Silvibacterium dinghuense: one gene and its partner. The protein of the gene in region 2 interacts with the protein of the main gene of each other region in a pairwise test. Links are inferred from orthologs where the notes say so. Each region holds a gene or a part of one and is shown on either strand. Other genes may lie near its edges.

Region 1 (8,212 bases), on a different replicon or contig from region 2:
CGCGCAGGCAGTACAGCCTGCAGAATCTGGGCGGCAAGCTGATCGGTCGAGGACTCGATCTTCTGGCGGGCCGAAGCGGACTCCTGCTCGATGCCCTGCCGAGCCGTGGCAACGCGCTCCTGCGTGGCCAGACGGGCAGCTCCCAGCGCCTTGTCGCGCTGAGCGTTCCATTCCTGGACACGCTGCTCCCGGGCACGAAGAATCTCTGCCCGTGCAGCACGCAGGCGCGCCTCATATTCCTGGCTCTTGCCATCAGCGGCAGCGACGGCGGCATGCGCCTTCTCTACCGCGCCGGTGGTGCGATTGCGGCGCTCGGCCAGCACACGCTTTAAAGGTCCATATAAAACGAAACGATAGGCCAGCACGAGGATCAGGAAGATGATCATCGTCGGCACGGAGCCGAGCAGAAGTTCGCCGAGTTGACGCAGAAGGTCTTGTAGCATGAAGTCGCGGACGTATGCGGTTGGATTCTACTGGAAAGCGTTCAGGAACAATTGGTTGTAACAGACGAAAATTTGCGGTGTCAAGCTGCCGGGCACACGTTTCCTGCGTCTCCAATTCTTCTTGAAACAGGCTGCAAATGACAGTCTGGAAGCCTTCGGAAATCCGCTTGACTCGGTACTGGACCGGCGTAAACTAAGTGTACCACCTATGACCCGGTTCAGGGTCGGTAGGGCCGAGCATTTGGGACGTACCTCCGCTCCCTTTTGACTCGGCCCTTTCTATTTTCATTTCTACGACTTCCAGAACCTTCGGTAGCGGCCGATCAGCGACGCCGGACCGGCCACCGTCATGCGCACCAGGTTGCCGTCGAACTCCCTTTCGCGGATCAGCGCGCCGGCCCCAAGCGCGGCCAGCACCAGCCCTTCGGACTGCGGAATCTGGAACCGCTGCTCCACAATCGGATCGGCCACCAGGGCCTGATCGAGCCGCGCCATCAGCGCTTCCACGCCCAGCCCCGTCTTGCCGGAAACCGCAACTGCGCCCGAAGCCAGCAGCGCCTCGCGCTCTTTCTCCGGCAACAGATCGATCTTGTTCAGAACCTCAATGCGAGGGGTCGAAAGCACATCCAGCTCGCCAAGCACCTTTTCCACCTCGGCCTTGTGCTCCTCCTGCATCGGACTCGTGCAGTCGCGCACATGCACCAGCACCTCGGCCTTCTGTACCTCTTCCAAGGTCGCGCGGAAGGAGGTCACCAGCGTGTGCGGCAGGTCGCGGATGAACCCCACCGTATCGGAGAGCAGCACCTTGCGGCGGCTCGGCAACTGGATCGCCTTCAATTTCGGATCGAGCGTCGCAAACATCCGCGACGACTCCAGCACCCCGGCGCGGGTGATCGTATTGAAGAGCGTGCTCTTCCCCGCATTCGTATAGCCGACCAGCGCCACCGCCGGCACCGGAACCGCCTCCCGCCGCTGCCGCTGCTGCGCGCGCACCCGGCGAACACCCTCCAGCTCCTCGCGAAGCTGCAGCAGACGGCGCTGAATGCGTCGGCGATCCGTTTCAAGCTGCGTTTCTCCAGGACCACGCGTACCGATGCCGCCGCCGAGCTGCGACATGGAGCGTCCGCGGCCGGTCAGGCGCGGCAACATATATTCGAGCTGCGCCAGCTCTACCTGCAGCTGGCCCTCACGGGTACGCGCATGGCGGGCAAAGATGTCCAGGATGAGCTGGGTGCGGTCAACCACCCGGCACGGCAGCAGGTCTTCCAGGTTTCGCAACTGGGTCGGAGTCAGGTCGTAGTCGAAAAGAACCACATCCGCGTGCGACGAGGCGACAATGCCGTGAATCTCGTCGATCTTGCCGCTGCCCAGCAGCGTGGCGGGATCAGGCTTGGGACGCCGCTGTACCACTTCGGCCAGAATCGAAGCGCCTGCGGAGAGCACCAGCTCCCGGAACTCTTCGATGGAGGCTTCGAAGTCGAAACTGCGCGTAGCCGTGGCATCGAGCCCGGAATCGTCAGCGCTTTCGCTGAGCAGCGCTGCGCTGCGTGCGAGTGAAGCCGTCCGTAGCTGCGGCCCCTTACGGTTGCCGAATTCGACGGACACCAGCACGGCGGATTCCCGCCGCGTTCCCATCTCTTGCGTATTTCCGCGCTCTGTCAAACTGCCAGTCCAGACCTCTCCCCCAGCATAAAGCCTTGCCGGGGAGAGGCGGAACAAGCGCGAAGGCTGAACAGACCGGTCCAGCTCTTCCTAGAGAACGGAAGAATCCCGGACCGGACGGCACACCCTACGAATGGGAATCGGAGCTGCCGGCTGCGGCCATGGCCGGCGCATGCGTCGGGGCATGGGCCGAGGTGGAAGCAGAGCTGGGCCGGTGATCGCTATGCAGTACGGAACGGCTGCTCACGACCGTGGAGATAGCGTGCTTGAAGATCAGCTGCTCCTGACTGTTGTTTTCGAGCAGTACCGAGTACTTATCGAAAGAACGAATCTTGCCGGTGAGCTTCACACCGCTGACCAAATAGATGGTGATGGGAGTCTTATCTTTGCGAACGGTATTCAGAAAGGTGTCCTGAATATTCTGTGCCGGCTTGCTATCCATTGCCGATCTCCTTCTCGTAATGCTCTCGGGTTGTAGTACGAAACGACGCCAGTTCTAAAGAATTAGCAACTGCGGGAGACATATTACCTGCCCCCAGCTGCAGTATGGTTTATGTTCTTGAGCATCTCAAGGTTACCGCCGCCGACGGAAATTCCGAAGAATCGGCAGGCATCCGGAAGCGCCCTCTGTATGCGTAGCCCGATAAAGTCGGCCTACTTTATAAAGAAACGCGTTTCACGGCAAAATCCCTTCGCCAACTTCTATCATTTCTTTCCGTCAGCAAAAGGCTCCTCTCCTCGAAGTACGCACGAACTTCACCTTTGGATGAGAAATTCCCGCCAGTGGGTGCATCCGCATCCTCGCGACAAAAATTTATTTCCTTTTGTAATCCATTTCATGCCGTCATTGCCAACTCCGCTCACAGCATTTTTCGCTTTCCTGCTGCGGAGTTGCCCAGAAAAATCCGAAATGCGCCGGAAACTTCCCAGGCGGACCAGAGCATTTTTACTGACGGCATGAGGTCGCCGAGGCCACACCTCGAGCACCCGGCACTCACTTCCTCCATCACCCTCTACCATCACCGACGCAGACAGCTTCTGCTCCGCTCCTTAGAGCCTGTTATGAACTTTCGCGCGAGCGGCGTTGCCGGGGAAAATCGGCCCAGACGAGGCGGAGGCCGAAGGCATAGGCTATTCCTAGGCGAGGCCGACAACGAAGTATGGGCCGATTTTCCCCGCAACCCTTCAGGGCTGGGGCCAATTTTCCCGACCTCTTCGTCGCTCGCTGCTCGGATATAGCCCGATATCCGTCGCAACTCGCTCCTCGATCTCGTAAAAATTGGCGCCCAGCGCCGCCGTGGGAAAGTCCATAACAGGCTCTTAGCCAGCATTGCAGGCAGCCGGAAGCATGAGAAGTGAGCGGCAAACACACGTCAGGCCAGGCAAAGGCCTTGGACTGCGGGGAAATCATCTACGCGTGGTGACGATGCCTTTCGCGCTCGCGGGCACGGGCCGGATGCGCACGGCGTGCCTTTTCCCGTGCCGGCGCGGTGCCGGCGGCTGGAGCGGCCTTCGGAGTCGGAGGCTCGGGCGGTCCAATCTTCTTCACCAGCGCTCCTTCGAGACGGAACGATTCGGTATCGAGATGCGCAGGCTTCGCAGCCCCCGTCGCAGGATCGATAGGAATGTCCGCATCGGCCGAGCTCTGGAAGGTAAAGACCGGCTCCTGCTGATTCTCGAAGGTACCGCTTGAGATCTTCACAGGAAGATAGCCCTGCAGGTTCCGGTCCCGGAATGCCGTCTCATAGCGATGCTTCTTCGTATTCCAGGTGAAGACACGCACCTGGTCGAAGTCATAAGGCAGCCCATCCTTCCAGGAGTTCAGCACAGTGACGTATTCCGGAGCCTGATGATCGGGAAAGCTGGAATCCGGGTCGTAGACCTTGCGCAGCAGGTATGCGCCCACATAGCGCTGTCCCTCGGAAAGGCCTGAAATCTCGTCCGGAATATCCACGTCGAGCATGCGCGACCAGATCCAGCCAGTCTCTCCCTGCGCATCACGAACCAGCCACCAGTCCTGAAGAATTGGCCCCGCAGGTTGAGCCTGCTCGGTCGTCTGTTTTCCGTCTTTGGATTTTGCGCCGGGCTTCGCGGGAGCGACAGGTACCGGAAGAGCCTGCGGCGGCATCGGCTTCGGCACCGAGGCGCGAACCAGCAACTGCAGCTTGGTGTTTTCCGGCAGCAGGTAGAAATGGTCCGCCTGCCGGCCCGGAGTCACGTGCACATAAGAGTCATCGCGCAGCACACCGGTGGCGATCACCGCATCCTGCGTATGCTGCTTGTCGAGCGCCGCAAATTGGTCATACACCTTTTGATCGATGACCATGTGGCCGTCAATCCAGCCGATCTCGCCCTTGGTGTCCTTCACCTTATAAAAGCGCCGCGCATGATCGAGCACCAGCAGCTTTTCGCCGTTGCTCACCTCACCGACGCGATTCGAGACGGCGGCGAGGCGATCGCGCAGAAAGGTGCGCTTGGCCGAGACGTAGACATACTCCTGCGCCGGCTTGGGTGAGAAGCGGGCGCAGCCGGCAACCAGCAGCGTGGCGAACACGGGCAGGAGGCCCAGGGCAGCAGATGCGGAAGACCGCGCAAAACGGCGCGGTCGAAGCCGCGAGCCAGAAACAGACGACATTGCTTTTACTCTAACGAGAGAGACCTTCGCTGTGAGCAGTCTGCGCAGATTTTTCGGCGCTTTGCAACGCGGGGAACCTGATACGAAAACCCACAGCCCGATAACTTCTGATGCAATACCCCGGCACTGAGACTATGCCGGGAACGAGTAGAAAACTATTTGGCAGAGACTACAGCCAGCGCGCCGGTAGGATCGGTACCCGTCGTGGCTGTGGCCAGACTGGTCAGAGCGCCGGTTCCGCTGCCGATGGTAAAGACCTGCAGGTCGGGTGAGCCGCCGGAATTGGCGACAGCGAGATAGGCATCGGTCTGATCTTCAACAAGGCTCGCTGGGTTAGTGCCTGTGGTAAACGGAGAGCCGCTGATCTTGCTGAGCGCCCCCGTACTGCTGGTCAGGGTAAAAGCGCTGATCGTGCCGTCCGTACGGTTGGCCACATAGACGTAGCTGCCGGTCGAATCCACCAGCACGGCGACTGGTCCGAGTCCGGTCGCATAGGGCGAACCGGAAATCTCCGTCAGTCCCCCGTTCGAGGCAATCGACAACACACGAACGCCGTTCAGGCCCGTCTCGGTGACAAACAGATACTTGCTCTCGGGATCGACGGCGAGGCCATAATCGGCATTGTTTGTGCTCTTCGGCTTGAGGATCAGGTTGCTTTTCCCGAGCGCGCCCGTCGAGGCATTGAAGGTCAGGATGTCCACCCCGCCGGTGCCCAGCGAGACATAGGCCAGCGTTCCGGCCGGGGTGAAGGTGATGGCGTTCGGACTCCCGGAGTCGAGAGCGATATTGCCCGCCGAGGTAAGCAGGCCGGTGGAGGTGTTGATCGAAAACAGGTAGGCCGTGGGCGTGAGATCGACGGCAACCAGCCACTTGCCGGTAGGATCGATGGCGATCGCATTGGGGCTGATCTGCGAAACCACGGCGCTGCCGCTGTTCAACAGCGAAAGCGCGCCGCCGGTGCCGACGGAATAGCCATAAATCGCACCGGCAAGGCTGGCGACGTAGGTAAAGGCGCCATTTGGCGTCGCTGCAATCGAGCTGGGCGCAACACCGAGGGAATAGGGCGAGTTCGAGGTCACGGCGAGGCCGCTGGAGCTGAGCGAAAACCCTGCCACTGAACCCGTCGTCGCATTCGCTACATAAAGGTAATTGCCGGTGCCGCTGCTGCCACTGCTCCCCGACGATTCCGACACAAAGAACTTACCGCAGCCGGCCATCAGCAGCAGGACGACCAACAGAACCGGAGCACCGAAGCGCTCACACCGGGATCGGAGACTGGGAGACATTGTATGCACGCACACCTTTCGACGCAGAGACGCAGCAAAGAGTCGCAGCGCTCACACAGGACACCGGTTAGACCTGTTTTCTGCCTCCTCAGTTAACACCGCTTTGCTTGGCTTTGTCTCGCCCCGGGCAGCGAAGTGCGCGGATGGGCGGCCGATACCGGATTTCCGCGGATGAAATGCACCGAAACGGGCTTGCATCGCCGGCCCATAAAAAAACAGGCCTGCCGAAGCAGGCCTGATGACTCAACCCATCATGCAGCGTTAGACGGCAGCTGTTTCCGCTGCGACTACACGCTCGGTATCGAGGACGGTGCCGATCGCGTGCAGGATCGAGGCAATGCGAACGATGGTAAGGATCTGCTCCTCACCGATTCCCTTTTCGCGGACGACCTTCTCATGCGAATCGACGCACTTGCCGCAGCCGTTGATGGCCGAAACCGCCAGCGCCCAGAGTTCGAAGTCGACATGCTCGACGCCATGCGTGCGCAGCGCGTTCATACGCAGCTTGGCGGGCAGGGTCGCGTACTTCTCGTTCGAGGTGAGGTGCAGGAAGCGGTAGTAGATATTGTTCATGCCCATCACCGCGGCAGCCGACTTGGCAGCCTCGAGCGCCTGGGCGGAAAGATGCTTGGCCGCTTCTTCGAGAGCCGCCGCGGTCAACGCGTCGTTACGGGTGGCAATGGCCGAAACAACGACCGTACCCCAGAGCTGCTGCGGGGTGAGCTCGGTGTTCTGGCGGATGAGCGAGGAGTAGTTCAGCTTGAGGTCCTTGGCGTAGGACGGCAGCGCATCAATCAGGGTATCGATAGCCATGGTGCGGTTCCTTTCTTCTTATGGGCATGTAATCGCGATCGCGCCGAAACGGCAGCGGCACCGCGGATTTACGCCTGAGAGCAGGAAGGCGGCGCCTATTGAGCGCCGCCCCTGCGGTCTGAGTTGTGAGTTTCCAGTCCTCAGTTGCCAGTCTTCAGTCCCCACTTGCGAGTCCCCAGTCCTCGGGAACTGACAACTGGCAACTGACAACTTTGTGCCCGGTTGTGCGCTTACGCGTTGAGGGTGGCTTCGCCCTTCTGCCAGTTGCAGGGGCAGAGCTCGTCGGTCTGGAGGGCGTCGAGTACGCGGAGGACTTCCTGGGGGTTGCGGCCCACCGAGAGGTCGGTGACGTAGACGAAGCGGATGATGTTCTCCGGATCGACGATGAAGGTGGCGCGCTGGGCAACGCCGGCGTTCAGGTCGAGGATGCCGAGCTGCTCGCAGAGATCACGCTTGATGTCGGAGAGCATGGGGAAGGGCAGGTCCTTCAGATCGGCATGGTTGTTGCGCCACGCGAGGTGCACGAACTCGGAGTCGGTGCTGCCACCCAGGACCTGGGCATCGCGATCGGCGAATTCGTTGTTGATCTTGCCGAAGGCTGCAATCTCGGTCGGACAGACGAAGGTGAAGTCCTTGGGCCAGAAGAAGTAGACCTTCCACTTGCCGGGATAGCTCTGCTCGGTGATGGTCTCGAAGGCCTTGGCCTGGTCGGTGCTGACGGTGGCCGTCATGTTGAAAGAGGGGAACTTCTCGCCAACTGTAAGCATGGATGACTCCTTTAAAAAGTTAGGGACAGAGGTATAAAAGTCTGGCTAGAGACAGCTGTATCGACTGCCTGTTTCGAGACAGAAAAGGGACGGATAAAAAATCGAACTTATTGTGGAGTGGGCTGCTGGCACTCGGCACAGAGGCCAAGCACATCCACGGCGTAACGCTGCACCAGGAAACCATCCGGCAGATGGCCTTCGGCAGGCGCCAGGCCCAGCTCTTCCGCATCGATATCGCGGATCGCCTTGCACTGGATGCAGACGAGATGATGATGCGGACGGGAGTTAGTCTCCACCCGAAGCGTGCCATGGTGCAGGCTCACCTCGCGGAAGACGCCGCTCTCAATAAACAGATGGATGGTCTTGTAGACCGTGGCCAGCGAGATAGAAGGGATGCGGCTGCGGACGCGGCCGTAAACCTCCTCGGGGCTCGGATGACCGTGCATGGCACACAGCTCTTCGTACACCACCTGCCGCTGGTGAGTCACGGCGATACCCGCCTCCTCACACAAGGACCGGAAGCAGAAGTTCAGAAGCTCGCTGGTATCAGAGGTTGCCATCGCTAAAATCTATTAAATAATAACTACTATTATCCGTCAAGAATTA
Region 2 (17,103 bases):
CGCTGATGTAGGTGTCCGTATAGTACTGGCGGCCGTATTGGGCGAAGACCGTGTCCTGGTAGCCGAGCAGGCGGCAGCGCTTGAAGATCGTGCGGTCCGCGGTGACGCTGACAGCGAGAGCCTGACCGGTGGCGCCGGCAGCATTTTCAACGGTGAGGTTATCAGCCTGGAAGTCGTCGGCGAGGATCTCCATGGTCTCGCTGAAGAAGGTACTCTGCGCGGTTTTGACGTTCTGCGCCGCAGTGATGACGACATCGGAGGGGTCTTTGCCTATGCCGACAAGTGTGGTGCGCGGGCGATCGTGCGAGACGTAAATGCGCTCGGCATAGGTGCCGGGAGCGATTTCGATATAGAGCCGCGCGCCGGGCGGAACATCAGGAGCATGGTCGAGCGCGTTCATGATGGTGGGGAAGTGATAGGCGTCGTCGGGTGAGAGCTTGTACTGCTTCGAGACCTGGACGTGAATGTCCTGTGCGAGAGCGGCGAAGGGCGCGAGCGAGAAGCAGAGCATAGCGAACGAAGCGAGCAGATAGGAGCGCATGGGAGCAGGAAAATCCTCGCTCCCAATGTACATGGCTGAGCGCGGTTCTTTCCTGCGGCTCCGATAGGGAGATTCGTACTGGAAGACCTGCTGGAGCGGGACGGCGAAGACCCCGGCAATGCGAAAGGCGGTTTCGAGCGAAGCGCGCTTATCGCGACTGATTTTCTATGCGCCATGCTTCCGCGTGGATTGCCCACATGCATACCTCTATTTCCTTGGGCCCCCAGAGAATATCGTGTGTATAGTTGAATCCCACGCGCTCAAGCAGCTTCCGGGAGTTTTCATGTTCCTTTCCGTGTCCCGCGACAATCCGTGGAAGACGGAGCGTGTCGAACCCATACGCGAGCACTGCACGCAAAGCCTCTTCGCCCAGCCGCAGTCCCCATGCCGATCGCATGAGATTGACGCCTGCCTCAACCGTGCTGGCATCCATTGACCACGGCCTCAGACCGGCGCATCCTGCAAATTCGCCCGTCTCGCGCATGAAAATCGGCCAGTACTGCATACCGAGACGGGCCTCACGGTCACATTCGGTGTGCAGGCGGTTATGGGCTTGTTCTCGGGTCATCGCGCCACCAAAGTAGTAAGTCACTTCCGGATCGCACCATAAGGCCTCGGCAAGCGTGGTGTCCTGGTCCGTCCAGCTTCGAAATGTCAAACGTGCAGAGGGTTGTGGAGGCATGCAGAAGACTCCGGTGTTTTGAAGATGATATCGATTTTCTCGAAGTGGTCATGGGAAGCCGGCTTGTCGTCGGTCATCGGGCCATGACGAGAAGCGCGTTTCTGCCATGAATATGATTCATAGCGCAGAAGCGTCGCGGCTGAAGATAGACTCACAACGCACGTTCCTACGGAAGGATATGCACGATGAAGCTTCTTCTCACTTCCTCCGGCATCAACAACGCGAGTATTCATAACGCTGTGGTCGATCTTCTGGGCAAGCCGATCGCCGAATCGAATGCTCTCATCGTTCCCACCGGCATTTATCCCTTTTCCGTCGGCGCTGCCATGGCCTATAAGGCTGTCTGCGGAAGAGCCCCGACTCCCTTATGTGAACTTGGCTGGAAGTCGCTGGGCTTGCTCGAGCTCACAGCGCTGCCCAGCATCGATAAAACGGCATGGGTGCCAGCCATCGAGGAGACGGACGCCCTGCTGGTCTGGGGCGGCGATCCGCTCTTCCTGAGCTATTGGATGAACCAGTCGGGGCTGCCAAATCTCTTATCGTCGTTAGAGCGACCCATGGTTTATGTCGGCGTAAGCGCCGGCAGCATGGTGACAGCGCCTATCTTCGGCGAGACCTACCATAAGCCCTATAAGGGCACTGGCAGCCCGCTCACGCTGGAAGATATGACGTTCGCCGGGCCCGCAGGAGAAGTCACCATGAACTTCATCACGGCCAGGGGAGCGGGATTGACCAGCTTCGCATTGATCCCGCACGCAAACCACAAGGATCGCCCCGATGCCTCTTTCGCGAATGCGGAAAGATGGGCAGCAAAGTTACCCGTGCCGGTATACGCAATCGATGATCAGACCGCCATCCAAGTGATCGACGAGTCTATCGAGGTGATCTCGGAAGGAGAATGGAAGAAAGTCACGAGGTGATCGGTGCTCATAGTCGAGTTATGGGAAGCCAACATTGTTGGTGAGAATGGGCGTTTGTCGGGACTAATCGGAAACAGGCATAATGGTCCATGTTTGACCGCTTGGTTCTATTAGAGTCTTATTCAAGAGCATGTACTTGGAGGAAGCGTTGAGAACCGATCCGGTCGAAGCTCTGGGTATCGATGAAAGCGGGTCGCTTTGGGTTAAGCCAACGACAGCAACTTTCCCCCAAATTTACCGCGAGGGAACAGGTGTTCAGTGGGATTCCGCACGCCTATGTCTGTATAGCCCAAAGCCGAGCGAATGATCGTATCTGGATTGGTTTATCCAGATCAAAGACAGCGCTCGCGAACAAGGCGTAAATCTTCAGATCGAGCACACGACCTCATGGACGGGAGTTAGTGCGGAGTTACAGGCCGCCATCATCAACGGCTCTTAAATCGCGATATAGCTCGGGCACCTATACAAGAGATAGTGCATAGCCTCTCTGAAATATTCGTATTAGGCATTGGATGCCCTCACTGGTTGGTGACGATAAGTCGGCATATCGGAAACTAATGCGTCCATATCAATGAGCACATTGGCGATTTGCGTCAGTCGGGAATCGTGGCAGGCGAGGAGGGCGTTTCCAAGTATGCTAAACGCATATCGTGAGAGGTGTGGCCATGGCGTTGCGGACAAACAGTAAGGTGCGTGCTGTCATCACCTGGGTTCTTAGGTGCGTCATCGGTTTGATCTTTCTCCTGGTTGGTGTCGAGAAGCTTACGGGAACGATGGGCACCATTCCATTCTTCGACGCGATCGGTTGGGGACAGTGGCTACGTTACGTTTCGGGAGCTGTAGACACGGCTGGGGCGCTCCTGGTTTTCTTCCCGCGTTTCACCTCGCTGGGGGCCTTCATGATTACCTGCAGCGTGGGTCTTGGAACTTACCTTTGCTATGCGAAGGCTGTCTTTAACCCTGCTTTTCCTCTAGTGATGACGCTTCTGGCTGCAACGCTGATTTGGCTTGGTTGGACATCAAGAACGGCCTGAGGAAGATTTGTAGGTACCAATGACACAGGCACTTTGAAGCCTCGATCCCGATAAGTCGGCTTTTCTTTACCCATCCTCATCAACGGCTGGATGATATGCCGAGTGAATCCGTTTATGGGCAGGGCAGGCGTGGTCACGCAAAAAAACCGCCGGAAGAGGCAGCTCCTCTTCCGGCGGTTTTTCATGCTTCCTGCGTAGGGCGGAGCTTTAGGTGTTCGCGGTCTCGGAGCGGAGAAATTCGCGGAGCTGGTGCGTGAGCTGAGCGAAGAAGTTCGGCACTTCGAGCTCGTCGAGCTGTCCCTGGGCGAGATCGGGTGAGCCGCCGCCGCGGGAGCCGAAGACGGCCAGAGCGCGCGTGAGCGTTTCTCCGCAGTGGAGATCGAGATCGGCCGTACGGGCGAGCACGATCGAGGCCGGCGAGCTCTCCGATGAAGCGAGCAAAGCCAGGGTGTGAGGCACTGAGGCAACCACACGGGAAGCGAGCAGGCGGATATAGTCGCGGTCACGGTCGGGGAAGATGCGGCAGATGACGCGCAGATTATGCTGCGGGAGTTCTTCCACGAGAAGGCGTGAGGCGTGGTAGGTGGCCACTTCCTCGCGCAGGCGCATGCGCTCGCGGGCGCCGATTTTGCTTTCGGCGAGAAGTTTTTCAACGGCGGCAGGAATGCCCGCGGTGCCGGTGGAGAGGATGCCGGCTGCACGGTGCAGGAGTTCGTGGTCGGAGCGGGCCGCGGCGATGGCGCGGTCACCTGCGACGAAGGTGATGCGGCAGCCGCGGCTGTTCTTCTCGACGCCGCGCAGCAACAGGGCTCCGATCTGGCCGGTGGAGCGGACATGGGTGCCACCGCAGGCGTTCAGGTCATAGTCGGCGATTTCAATCAGGCGGATGTCGCCTTCGCGCTCGGGCAGCTTGCTCAATTTTCCCTGCGCCAGCAGCGATTCGGCCTCGGCGCGAGGCGCGGTGCGGATGGAGACGGCGCGGTCTTCGGCGATGAGCTGGTTGGCCAGGCGCTCGATGCGCTCGATGGTGTGGTGCGCGGGCGGCGGAACGGCGAGGTCGATCGTGGACTCCGTTTCGCCGAGATGGAAGCCGACGGTCGGGGCCTTGATCTCATGCGCGAAGACGGCAGAAAGAAGATGCTGGCCGGAGTGCTGCTGGATGTGATCGAGACGGCGCTCCCAGTCGATCTCCGCTTCGATGGCGGTTCCTGCGAGCAGGGGTTTGCGGGTATAGTGCCAGACCTGACCGGATGCGTCCTCTTCGACGGACTCCACGGTGGCTTCGAGCACGGCGCCGCTGCGCGAGGTGGCGCGGAACAGGCCGGTGTCAAACGGCTGGCCGCCGCTGGTGGGATAAAACGCGGTGCGGTCGAGAGCGATCTGCCAGAGTGAGACGCCGTCGGCGCGGGAGTCTTCGCGGATATCGGTGACGTGCGCGGTGAAGCGGGAGAGGAAGGAGTCCTGGTAATACAGGCGATCGGTCATGACTTGCTCCATGCTGCTCGCGGAGCGCGAGCCTCTGGCTAGAGGGTGTTACGGACTTTCCGGCGGTCGTCGCTGGGAGCCAATTTTTCTGAGGTCGAGGAGCGAGTTGCGACGGATATCGGGTTATATCCGAGCAGCGAGCGACGAAGAGATCGGGAAAATTGGCCCCAGCCCTCCGGGTTGCGGTGCAAATTGGCCCATACTTCGTTGTCGTCCTTGCCTTGGAATGGCCAATGTCTTCGTCCTCCGTCTCGTCTGGGCCGATTTGCGCCAGCAACGACGGCCACCTGAAAGTTCATAACACCCTCTAGTGTAATCAAGCAGGGCGCAGAATGGGATAGAGCGGAAGAGGCCAACTTTTTCGGCAAAGGTGCGTTTGCAATGGTAAGGACGTCTATGTTTCGTATGCGTTGGACACAAACATGCTTTCCGTTGGTGATGCTGGCCATGCTCGTATCGCCCGTGGCGCGGTCCCAGACGGCTCCGCCGCAGTCAGCTCCGCCGCCTCCGCCTCCGAGCGCGCAGGTTTATCCGGACGACAGCTGGATTCCGCGTGGCATGGAAGCGCTAGGGCAGCATGCCAGCTTCCATACCGATTTCACCTTCGACAAATCGATGCTGGCGATGGCGGGCAACTTCGTTGGAGACGACGATACGCAACGGGTGATCGCCAAGCTGCGTGGCATCTCGGTACACAGCTTCAAGTATCCGGCTCCCGGAATGTATGATCCGGCGATTCTCGACTCGGTGCGGCAGCAGTATCACGATCGCGGCTGGAAGCACCTGGTGACGACGCATGCACACCCGGCGGCGGCACATCCGGGGACCACGGATGTGTGGGTGCGCTTCGCCAATGGCAATGTGGAAGGCATTGTTCTGCTCGTGGCCAATGAGACCAACGTCAACCTGGTCGCGGTCAACGGTACGCTCAGCCCGCTCGATCTGCTGCATCTGCGCGGCCACTTCGGCATCCCGCGTTTTTCGGGGGACGGGTTTCAGGATGCGGATCGGTAGGGACGGCGAGTGATAAAGCGGCCAGCAGTCAGGCATAAAACGGTCAGGGGAAAGATCTGGCTGGCCGTCTTTGTGCCTGACCGCTAACCGCTCCCTCCCCTGTATTCTGGCTCTGTGCCGCGTGCCATCTCCCGCGGCTGGAGACAGGAATGCCAGAGAACGAAGCGCGGCGCAGAGAGATTCCGCGCAACCTGAAGGGATATTTCCTTTGCCTGCTGCGCAAAGGACCGCAGTGGAACGAGACGGGGGATTCGCCCGCGCTGATGCTGGAACACCTGGCCTGGCTGCGCCAGCAGATGGAGTCGCGCCGCTATGTGGTTGCGGGCCCGGTGGTTGGGCCGGCAGTGGTACCGGTGCATGCGGCGGCTGAGGATGATCTGGTGGGGATTACCATTCTCACTGCGGAGACGCCGGAAGAGGCGCAGGCGCTGGTCGACGGCGATCCGGGCGTGAAGGCCGGACGGCTGCGCATGGAAGTGCGGCCGGTGTTTCTGCCTTCTCTGGATGCGGTGCGGGTGGAGTACTGATTCGGTTGGTGACCTGCTTGCAGCAAATCCGTCGGGCGAACAACCGCAGGTTTCCACTGCGCTTCCCCACCCCATCGTGCCAAAAGCGGGCACGCCGGGGCCCCCGGTTCGCTCCGGTCGGGATGACATTTTTTCTTTGGGTAGAAGTAAGAAGAGCGTCCCTTGCGGGACGCTCTTTCTGTTTGCGGCTATCGCTGGAAGCTACAGCGAACTCATGTTCAGCAGGAACTCCGCGTTGTTGCGGGTTTTGCCGAGTTTGTCGACCAGCAGTTCCATGGCTTCGGTGGGCGAGAGCGGGTTGAGCACCTTGCGGAGGACCCAGATGCGCGAGAGGTCTTCCTTGGGGATGAGCAGCTCTTCCTTACGAGTGCCGGAGCGCTGGATGTCGATGGCCGGGAAGACACGCTTGTCGACCAGCTTGCGGTCGAGAATGACTTCCATGTTGCCGGTGCCCTTGAACTCTTCGAAGATGACCTCGTCCATGCGCGAGCCGGTATCGACCAGCGCGGTGGCGATGATGGTCAGCGAGCCGCCTTCCTCGATGTTGCGGGCCGCGCCGAAGAAGCGCTTCGGGCGCTGCAGCGCGTTCGAGTCGACACCGCCCGAGAGCACCTTGCCCGACGGGGGGACGATGGTGTTGTAGGCGCGGGCGAGACGGGTGATCGAATCGAGCAGGATGACGACGTCACGCTTGTGCTCGACCAGGCGCTTGGCCTTTTCGATGACCATTTCGGCCACCTGGACGTGGCGTGCGGCCGGTTCGTCGAAAGTCGAGCTGATGACCTCGCCCTTCACCGAGCGCTGCATGTCGGTAACTTCTTCCGGACGCTCGTCGATGAGCAGGACGATGAGCACGACTTCGGGGTGGTTCGAGGTGATGGAGTTCGCAATCGACTGCAGCAGCACGGTTTTACCGGTGCGCGGCGGGGCGACGATCAGCCCGCGCTGGCCCTTGCCGATGGGGGTGAGCAGATCCATGACGCGGCCGCTGATGTTGTCGCGGACGGTCTCCATCTTGATCCGCTCCTGCGGATAGAGAGGCGTCAGGTTGTCGAACAGGATCTTGTTGCGGGTCTCTTCCGGCGACTCGAAGTTGATGGCCTCGATCTTGACCAAGGCGAAGTACTTCTCACCTTCGTGGGGCGGGCGGACGTTGCCGCTGATGGTGTCGCCGGTCTTGAGGTCGAACTTGCGGATCTGGGAGGGAGAGACGTAGATGTCGTCGGGACCGGGCAGATAGTTGTAGTCCGGGGAGCGGAGGAAGCCGTAGCCGTCAGGCAGGATTTCGAGGACGCCTTCGGCGAAGATGTGGCCTTCTTTTTCGCTCTGCGCCTGGAGAATCTTGAAGATGAGGTCCTGCTTGCGGAGGCCGCTGGCGCCGGGGATCTCCAGAGTGCGAGCGATTTTGCTCAGCTCTGTGATGTTTTTTTCTTTGAGTTCGGAGATGGTCATTGTCACCTGCGGTGGGAATGAGATGAGGCGGGAAGTGTATTGCCAGGAAGGAACTTACAGGTTCTTGCGGGGCAGGACAGGGAAAAGTTAGGACTGAGAGGCTTGAAAACCCAGGAATGGCGCTACGGATGATTTCTGGGAGTTTGTTTGTGCGGGGGGCCGGAATAGAGGAAGAAAGGGGGAAGAGCAGGCCGCGCGCTTAGGCTGCGCGGCGCTGCTCGATGGAACCGGAGGGTGAAATGGAACCGGGAGCCGCAGGGCTCGCTTCGCGGAAACGGACCAGTACATCGTTGGTCGTGTCCTGGAGGCGGGTGTTCGGCTTGTGCAGCTTGCGCGTAGCCTTCGAGGCGAGCTGACAGAGCTGGTACCGGTTCTTGACGTGGGCAAGAGCCCCAAAAATGAGATCAGAACGCATGGTGAATCTTCTCCTTCTTGACCGTGTCACACAACCTGTAAGGGGGTTCTGCTGAGACGGCGCCCGGTTGGCGTTACCGGAGCCTTAATCGGTCTTTCTTGCTCATACCTTTAGACGCGGCAGAGCGGTCTCTTGGTCAACATTTTTTGCATCACGTGATCCACGCAGATTGCCTGTTGACCTTACGGCGTTCCGCGCAAACCTGAAACTATCTTTCGTACTACGAGCCTTCACCGATATCCCGCCGGACAGGGCTTGCTGCTGGCCGGAAGAAATCGAAATGGGACATCAGGATGGATCAACAGCCTGAACTGCCTGGAAGACTATGGTCTAAACCAGTTGTGCACCGGGTCGATCTTATCGTGGGCAAAAGATTTGTTTATGTGCACCCATGAAGTTAAACCCGTCCCGGCACCGGGTCAACAGTTTTTTCCAGATTCTGGCTCATTTTCATACGGGAATTGGAAGGTTTCCATTCCGGGCTAAACCGAAGTCATGCGCTGGGTTGCATGAAATGGCATGGGCGAGCAGCCGTTTCCCGGGAGGATGGCTATGAAAAGCTGTAGCGGCAAAGCTCTCCATGAAAAGGATACCGAAAGAAAAATGAGAAAAGAGATTGACAGTGTATTAATTGTACTATTGTATTAGTACATATGATTGTCAGGGTTCATCCAGCGTCCGGCGTTCCTATCTACCTGCAGATCGAGCAGCAGGTGAAGCAGGCGATCGCCGCCGGAGTTTTGAAGCATGACGATGCGCTGCCACCGGTGCGAAGACTGGCGTCCGAGGTGCGAGTCAATCCGAACACCGTGGCCCGGGCTTATCAGAACCTGGAGCGGGATGGCGTGATCCGGACCGTGCAGGGCGGCGGTTGCTATGTGAATGGGCAGGCTCCGGGGCTGCTCGAAAGCGAGAAGGCGCGCCGCCTGCGTCCGCTGGCCGCGCAGCTGGCGGTCGAGGCGATGCAGCTGCGCTTCAACCAGGAGGCGACGGTGGAGTTGGTGGAGGCGGCTTTTGCGGAGCTCGAGGCCGCGAATCGCCAGAGACAGGAGGGGGAATAAGCATGAGCGGGCTGGCGGTAGAGACGGCGGGGCTGGTGAAACGGTACGGAACGCTGGCGGCGGTGGACGGGCTTTCGATGCACGTGCTGCAGGGAGCGATTTACGGCTTCCTGGGGCGCAACGGGGCAGGAAAGACGACGACGCTGCGGGTGCTGGCAGGGTTGACCGCCTCCGATGGCGGCCGGGCAACGGTGTTGGGGATCGAGGCGGGGCGCGACCGGACAGATATCTTGTCGCGGGCCGGTTTCGTGATCGATCCGGTGCTGCCGGGCTGGATGACGGGCTGGGATGCGGCGCGCTTCAACCGCGGATTTTTTCCGACCTGGAGCGATGAGGCGGTGCGACGGTATGCTGCGACTCTTGAAGTTCCGATGGACCGGAAGTTCAAGCAGCTCTCGCAGGGCAACAAGACCAAGCTTTGCCTGGTGATGGCGATGGCGCAGCAGCCGGAGGTGCTGGTTCTGGATGAGCCGACGGCGGGTATGGATCCGGTCTCGACGGATCAGCTGGCGCGGCTGCTGGTGGAGGAGTTCGCGGGCCAGGGGCGGACGGTGCTGCTCTCTTCACACCATTTATCCGAGGTCGAGCGCATTGCCGACTGGGTGGGGATGGTCGACGAGGGAAAGATTCTGCTGGAGGCGCGGCTGGACGATATTCGGACTACTTATAGGCGGATTCGCGCGGCGGGTGACCGGCTGCCGGCCTCGGTGCCGGAGATGGTGACGGCGAGCGCGAATGCCGGGCTCACCGAATATGTAGTACGGAGCGGGGCGGAGTCGACGGTAGCCGCTCTGCATGGGCAGGGCGCGATGGTGCTCGAGGTGCTGCCGTTGAACTTATCGGAGATGTTCCTGGCGCTGGCCGGAAGGGAGAGCCATGTACCTGTGGAAGTATTGGCGTGAAAGCAGGATGCTGTTTCTGGGATACCTGGGGCTGGTCGCGATAGCGATGATCTGGTCGCTCGTGACATTTCATTCCGGGGTGCGCGGTAATAATCAGATTCCAGGCACGGTCTTCTTGATTGTGGATCGGCTTTTCCTGGCTGTGCCGGTGCTGTACCTGGGCAGCCTGGGAGTAGGGCGCGCGCTCGGGGAAGGGACGGGAGCATTTCTGCTCACGCGGCCGCGGAAGAGATCGTGGTTCGTATGGCGTGACTGGGGGCTGGGCTTGCTCCTGGTTGCGGGAACGGTGATCGGGCTCAATGTGTGGAGCGGTTACTGGATGTATCGGATGAGCACCGCGCTCTATCGGAGCACCGGTGTTGCCAGTCCGCTGACGGTGCAGGAGATGATCGGGCTGAATGTGCTTTCTCTGATGCTTGCTTGCGCATTGCTTTTCAGCGTCGTGTATCTCGCAACAATACTCAGGAAGAGCTCGAACGGTGTCATTCTGGGGATCGGAGCTCTGGTCGGATATCTGGCGCTCAATGCGCTCCTGGAGCATTACATGATTGGGGAGCTCCCTTCATTGATGCTGAATCCGTACCGGTTCACGCATACGGGGAATATTCCGCAGGAGGCTCTGGCTAGTGGGGTATGGGTTTCGGTAGCTATTCGGGCGGGAATCCTGCTCCTTTTTCCGATCGCGGCGCAGCTGCGGCTGGAACGGATGGAGATAGCCCGGTAGCTGCTCCGCGCAGGGCGGATCGCTTCGCGTGGCGCTCCCGCTGGTCGCGATCCGGTATCTCTGTGGTGAAAACGGAAATGGGTGCCCCATCCTAGCATTGCTTGGGCGGGAAGCAGGAGCTTTCGTAGCGCTCTCATCCTGCGCGCCCATCTCGGGCGGAACGAGATGGGGGGCGCGGGTTTCTCTTGTCTGGACTTATTGGAATTCGGGCTTACTTTTGGATTTGTGTGAGACCCACCCATGACCAACTGCGTGTCATGGGTGGGGCACCCGGGTTTTATGCTCCTACCTGAGCCCTGAGCCCTGAGCCCTGTATTTGTATCTGTGGCGATTACACTTCGAGGCCGATGGAGCGCATGAGGAGCAGTGCGTTCGCCGTCTGTACGATGCCGGGCGTGAGTTTGTAGTCGAAGTGCAGCTTGCCGTCGTCGAAGGTGTCGGCGAAGTGGTAGTTGGCGGCATGCGGGCCGATCTGCTCGGCGATCTCGGCGAGGGCAAGATCGTGCGTCGTGACGAGGCCGACGGCTCCGCGCGTGAGCAGTCCGCGGACGAAGCGCTCGGTGCCGGTGCGGCGGTCGTGCGAGTTGGTGCCGGAGAGCAGCTCGTCAAGCAGGAAGAGCACAGGCATGGGTGCGCGGGCGAGGTCGTCGATCTGCTTGAGGCGGGAGATCTCGGCGTAGAAGCGCGAGAGGCCGCCCTGCAGCGAATCGAGCACGCAAATGGAGGCCGCGACCTGCAATGGAGAAAGCGCAAGGCGCTTCGCGAAGACAGGCGCGCCGGCCTGCGCGAGGACGATATTGAGACCGAGCGCACGCATGAAGGTGCTTTTGCCCGCCATGTTCGGTCCGCTGACGACGATGAGCTGCAAGCCATTGCTTGCGGAGCTCAGTGCGAGATCGTTACCGATGGCCTTGTCCCGCGCGAGCAGAGGATGGGCGAGATCTTCGGCTTCGATACGTGGCGTGTCCGGGGCGATGAGTGTGGGGAAGATATCGGTGGGGTGCTCGTAGGTGTAGACGGCGAGCGAGGTGAGGGCTTCCATCTCACCGGCGACGGCGAGCCAGTCGCGGACAGAGGGGCCGAAGCGCGCGCGCCATGCATCGATAGCGAGCGTGCAGAGTGGTGTCCAGAAGCAGAAGAGATTGAGGAGCTTTACGAACCAGTTGTCGTTCGACTCGAGCCATGCGAGGCGGCGGGTGAGATCGGCAATGGCTTTCGAGGCACAGATGCCCGAGCAGGTGAGCCGTGACTGCAGTTGGTGCAGCTTGCCGGCAGCGAAGGTATGGCGCTCGATGGGCGCGAGAATCGCCGCGAGCAGCGCGAGATCATGCTGGGCGCCTTCGACGCCGGATGCAGCCTTGAGCATGCGCTCGCGGAATTTGTAACTGACGCCGATATTTATCAAAGAGAGGGCCAGCGCCGGAGCCGGCCATCGCCATTGCCACCATGCGAGGAGGCTCGCGACCCAGGCGGCATCGAGGCCGAGAAACAGTGTGCGCAGCGCTGCACGGCGGAAAGGTGAAGGTGCTTCAGCCCAGGCGATGAGCGCGTCGGGGTGGAGCTTGCCTTTGGCCTCTTCGCCGGCGAGGACGAGGGTTTCGCGCAGGTCGAGCTGGGGGGCAAGCTCGCGGATGGCCTGCTGGCGAAGAGTGATCTCGGAGATGGGTGCAGGCTGCTGCAGCCAGGCTGCGAGCGTCTCTTCGCCGGGCGCGGTGCGGGCGGTGGAGAGCAGCTGGAAGAGCGAGCCGGGGCCGAAGAGGTCGAGGTCGCGCGCGTAGGGGTGGTGAGGATCTAAAAATTGCAGACCATTGGTGATGGAATCAGTCGAAGCTTCTGTCGCCCAGCGATTCTCGATGCGTGCCATGCCGCGCTCGTAATACGCGGCGAGGCGCGTGTGCTGGCGCAGGCGGCGAAGAACACGCTCATGGGCAATGGCAAGCGCGACGAAGCAGGCTGCCGGAAGCAGAATCCACGCGATATGCGCTGGCTGGTACTTCATGAGCCAGATGGCGAGCGCGAGGAGGATGATGCCGGTGATGATTTTGGCTGTGACGAAGGAGCGGTCACGGCTCTTGAGGCCAGTGGATGCGGTGGCGAGTGCGTCGATGCGTGCGCGGTAGGAGGATTGCGGCTCGCTCATGTGGGTTATTGTCTCAAGGGAAAGCAGTCAGTGAGAAAGCGGTCAGTCACAAAGACGGCCAGTGAAAGGCGGGCTGTGTTCCCCACCCAGGCAACAGCGGCTTGAGTGGGTCACCCTTTTTTCTTTGCACGAGAAAACCCGCTGGTTTGTTGACACGAGCGCGTAGCGCGAGGCCTGCGCCGCGGGCGCGCTGGCCGTTTTTATGACTGGCCGCTGACCGCTGTCTTGCTCAGCTCCAGTAGCTGCGGTCGAGGGTGCGGTACTGGATTGCTTCGGCGACGTGGCCGGTGTTGAGCTTGTCCTGGTTGTCGAGATCGGCGATGGTGCGGGCGACTTTGAGGATGCGGTCATGAGCGCGGGCGGTAAGTCCTTGCTGCTGCATAGCGCGCTCGAGCAGATGCTCGGACTCGGGCGCGAGCTCGCAGTGGGTGCGGATCTGGCGGGTGGTCATCTGCGCATTGGCGTGCATCTTGTCTTTGGCGAAGCGGATGCGCTGGCGTTCGCGGGCGGCGAGGACACGGGCTCGGATGATGGCGGACGACTCGCTGGAGGGGCCGTTGCCGCGGAGTTCACGATACTGCACGGCGGGCACTTCTATATGGATGTCGATGCGGTCGAGCAGGGGTCCGGAGACCTTCGAGACATAGCGTTGGATGATGGGCGGCGTGCAGCGGCATTCGCGTGACTTGTCGTTGAAGTAGCCGCAGGGGCAGGGGTTCATCGCCGCGGCGAGCATGAAGGCGGAGGGGAAGCTCAGCGACATGGATGCGCGGGAGATGGTCACGGAGCGGTCTTCGAGCGGCTGGCGCAGGACTTCAAGTACGTTGCGCGGGAACTCGGGCAGCTCGTCGAGAAAGAGGAGACCATTGTGCGCGAGCGAGACTTCGCCGGGGCGCGGGACGGCGCCTCCGCCGATGAGGCCGGCATCCGAGATGGTATGGTGCGGGGCGCGGAATGGCCGCTGGGTGACGAGGCCGGATTCGGGATCGAGGATGCCGGCGACGGAGTGAATCTTGGTAGTCTCTAGCGCCTCTTCGAAGCTGAGCGGCGCGAGGATGGAAGGCAGGCGGCGTGCGAGCATGGTTTTGCCGGAGCCGGGTGGGCCGATCATGAGGATGTTGTGTCCGCCTGCGGCTGCGACTTCGAGCGCGCGGCGCGCCGTCTGCTGGCCGCGCACGTCGGCGAAGTCGAGCGCGGGATGGTGCGGTGGGTCGAGCGCCTGTTGTGTCTCTACGCGGAAGGGCGGCGTGTGGATGCCTCCGTTGCCGGCGGCATTGAGCAGCTCACGCGCCTGGTTGAGCGACTCGACGGGGAAGACGTTGACACCTTCGACGACGGCGGCTTCGCGGGCGTTGGCGCGGGGAATGATGAGGTTGGGAATGCCGCGCTGGCGGGCGGCGATGGCCACCGGCAGCATGCCGGAGATAGCACGGACAGCGCCGTCGAGGCCGAGCTCGCCGACCAGCAGGAACTGGCTGAGATCTTTGAGGTGCAGCGCGCCATAGGCACCGAGGATACCGATGGCCATGGGCAGGTCAAAGCCAGAGCCTTCCTTCTTGAGATCGGCCGGCGCAAGATTGATGGTGATGTGCGTGGGCGGAATGTCGAAGCCGGAGTTTTTGATGGCGGCGCGGACGCGGTCGCGGCTTTCGCGCACGGCGGCGTCGGGCAGGCCGACGGTGTGGAAGTGATCTTCCGATGTTTTTATGCCGGAGAAATCGACTTCGACATCGATCATGTTGGCATCAATGCCGTAGACGGACGCGCTGAAGGCTTTGAAGAGCATTTCGGTCTGCTTGGAGGTGGCTGGAGTATACCTGCGGAGACAGGGTGGTTCATGGTAGCGTTCGTAATCTTGCATTTCTGGATGAACTGAGGCTTGAGCGGAGCGCGAGGCCGGATAGAGTGCGAGGAGGGATCGATGAAGGCGTGGCAGCGTGCATGTGGAACGGTAGCGATTGGAATGATGGGCCTGGGCGTGATGCATGGGCAGACGGAGAAGCCGGACGATAATTCGGGGATCGTGCAGACGACGGGCGAGCCGGATCAGCCGGTACTCGCGCAGGCTGAACGGCTGAAGAAAGATCAGCCTGCGGCTCTAGCCGAGGCGTGGGAGATGTTGAAGTCGGCCGGTGAGGCTTCAAAGCCGCTGGAGCATGTGGGACTGCTGGTCGCGTTGGGGACGATGGGCGGCTACAAGGATGCGGAGTCGATTCTCGTGGACTCGATGAAAAGCGGCGATCTCGATGTGCGGCTGGCCGCGGTGGCCGCGGCAGGCGGCAGCGAAGACAAGACGCTGATTCCGGCCCTGAAGCAGGCACTCGACGACAAAACGCCGGAGGTGATGATGACGGCTGCGGCCGCGCTGTGGAAGCTGGACGACCACTCAGGCGAGGAGGTGCTGCAGGGCGTGCTCTCCGGCCAGGTGAAGGGCAAGTCGGGAGCATTCAAGTCGGGGCTGCATACGATGAGCCACGACATGCACGACCCTTCGGCGATGTGGATGATGGGCGCGGAAGAGGGAGCGGGAATGCTGTTCGGTCCGGTGGGCATGGCGATTGGAGCGGTGCGGTTTGCGCATCCAGGGCCGTCGGCGAATTCACCGCGAGTGATCAGCGCCGGGCTATTGGCGAGCAATCCGATAGAGGCGAATGAAAAGATTCTGATTGCGACGGCGAAGGACAAGGACCCGTTTGTGCGGCAGGCTTCGCTGCGTGCCTTGGGAAAGTTTCACGGCAGCGCGGTGACGGACGCGTTGATCGATGGCTTCGACGATCCGAAGCCTTCGGTGCGCTATATGGCGGCGGCTTCGTATATCCGCGTGGTGACGCCGCTGAAGGGCGCGGCGCGGACGCATGTGACGCATCGGGCAGTGAAGCACAGCTGAGGGGAGCTGCTGCGAATCTTTCTGCGTGAGAAGACGTGGTTTTTTGCAACAGGATTCGGCATGTCCATACAATGGACTGTTGCTCTGAGGCGTTGTGAAAACCAGTCTTTTTGATCTCTTCAAAGTAGGTATTGGGCCATCGAGTTCGCACACAATGGGCCCGATGCGCGCGGCGCGGCGGTTTGCGCAGGCATTGGCGGATGAGGGTTTGCTGAGCACGACCGCGCAGGTGCGGGTGGAGCTCTATGGATCGCTGGCTCTGACCGGTATCGGCCACGGCACGGATCGCGCGGTGCTGCTGGGACTCAGCGGCGAAGATGCGGCGACGATCGATCCGGCAACGATTGAACCGAAGCTTGCGGCCATACGCCATTCCGGCGAACTGCTGCTGCTTGGAGAAAAGCCGATTCCGTTTTGCGAAGGTAAGGATCTGGTTTTCGAGCGCGAGCAGATGTTTCCTCCGGGCGCGAAGACGGAGCATCCGAATGGCCTGCGCTTTGCAGCCTTCGATGCCGCGGGTGCGGAGCTGAAGAGCACGATTTACTTCTCGATCGGTGGCGGCTTTATCGTGGCCGATGCGGAGGGTGTGGGTGAATCTCCGGTGATGACGACGGCGACGCTGCCGTATTCCTTTACGAGCGCGGCGGAACTGCTGGCGATGGCGGCTGCATCGGAAAAGAAGATCTGGCAGGTGATGCTGGAGAACGAGTGCTCGCTGCGGCCGGAGGCCGAGGTGCGTGCGGGGATTCTCAAGATCTGGCAGGTGATGGATGGCTGCATCGCGCGCGGCATGACGACGGAAGGGGTTCTCCCTGGCGGTTTGAATGTGCGGCGTCGCGCGCCGAGGCTGGCGGAGCGTCTGCGCGAAAAGGGGTCTACCGATCCGCTGGCGCCGCTCGACTGGGTGACGGTGTTCGCGATGGCGGTGAACGAGGAAAATGCCGCAGGCGGGCGCGTAGTCACGGCTCCGACGAACGGTGCGGCAGGCGTGGTGCCGGCGGTGGCGCGCTACTACAAGACCTTCATCGACGGCGCGGACGAAGAGGGACTGCTGCGCTACTTCCTGACTTCGGCGGCGATCGGCGTGCTCTACAAAGAGAATGCTTCGATCAGCGGCGCGGAGGTGGGTTGCCAGGGTGAGGTCGGGGTAGCGTGCTCGATGGCTGCGGGAGGACTGGCCGCAGCATTGGGGGGATCGGATGCCGAGGTGGAGCATGCGGCGGAGATCGGCATGGAGCACAACCTGGGCATGACGTGCGATCCCATCGGCGGCCTGGTGCAGATTCCGTGCATCGAGCGCAATGCGATGGGCGCGGTGA

What was found.
Region 1: the proteins of rho (region 2) and hfq interact in binary tests that used the Escherichia coli proteins (3 or more experiments, as listed by UniProt). The link is inferred for Silvibacterium dinghuense from one-to-one orthologs.

Annotation. Positions count from the first base shown.
Region 1 is NZ_SDMK01000002.1:949,765-957,976, forward strand. The notes cover bases 891-3,788. They hold hfq (RNA chaperone Hfq), read right to left. Parts: upstream 2,548-3,788; coding sequence 2,233-2,547; downstream 891-2,232. Other genes in these bases: hflX (GTPase HflX), read right to left, coding at 891-2,078; ESZ00_RS13165 (SH3 domain-containing protein), read right to left, coding at 3,517-3,788. Also shown: ESZ00_RS13150 (ATP synthase F0 subunit B), read right to left, coding at 1-443; more of hflX, read right to left, coding at 735-890; more of ESZ00_RS13165, read right to left, coding at 3,789-4,740; ESZ00_RS13170 (lactonase family protein), read right to left, coding at 4,896-5,975; alkylhydroperoxidase, AhpD family, read right to left, coding at 6,288-6,839; ESZ00_RS13180 (peroxiredoxin), read right to left, coding at 7,070-7,606; ESZ00_RS13185 (Fur family transcriptional regulator), read right to left, coding at 7,714-8,166. UniProt on the Escherichia coli protein: RNA chaperone that binds small regulatory RNA (sRNAs) and mRNAs to facilitate mRNA translational regulation in response to envelope stress, environmental stress and changes in metabolite concentrations.
Region 2 is NZ_SDMK01000003.1:500,257-517,359, reverse strand. Bases 5,531-8,455 are described here. They hold rho (transcription termination factor Rho), read right to left. Parts: upstream 7,656-8,455; coding sequence 6,405-7,655; downstream 5,531-6,404. Other genes in these bases: ESZ00_RS16065 (DNA-directed RNA polymerase subunit omega), read right to left, coding at 7,855-8,070; ESZ00_RS16075 (YciI family protein), read left to right, coding at 5,826-6,203; ESZ00_RS16080 (DUF4252 domain-containing protein), read left to right, coding at 5,531-5,676. Also shown: ESZ00_RS16105 (pectinesterase family protein), read right to left, coding at 1-541; ESZ00_RS16100 (GNAT family N-acetyltransferase), read right to left, coding at 690-1,223; ESZ00_RS16095 (Type 1 glutamine amidotransferase-like domain-containing protein), read left to right, coding at 1,409-2,143; ESZ00_RS20510 (hypothetical protein), read left to right, coding at 2,274-2,450; ESZ00_RS16090 (DoxX family membrane protein), read left to right, coding at 2,809-3,177; ESZ00_RS16085 (alanyl-tRNA editing protein), read right to left, coding at 3,385-4,662; more of ESZ00_RS16080, read left to right, coding at 5,068-5,530; ESZ00_RS16060 (GntR family transcriptional regulator), read left to right, coding at 8,724-9,131; ESZ00_RS16055 (ABC transporter ATP-binding protein), read left to right, coding at 9,134-10,033; ESZ00_RS16050 (hypothetical protein), read left to right, coding at 10,041-10,757; ESZ00_RS16045 (MutS-related protein), read right to left, coding at 11,089-12,897; ESZ00_RS16040 (YifB family Mg chelatase-like AAA ATPase), read right to left, coding at 13,127-14,683; ESZ00_RS16035 (HEAT repeat domain-containing protein), read left to right, coding at 14,819-15,784; ESZ00_RS16030 (L-serine ammonia-lyase), read left to right, coding at 15,879-17,103. UniProt on the Escherichia coli protein: Facilitates transcription termination by a mechanism that involves Rho binding to the nascent RNA, activation of Rho's RNA-dependent ATPase activity, and release of the mRNA from the DNA template.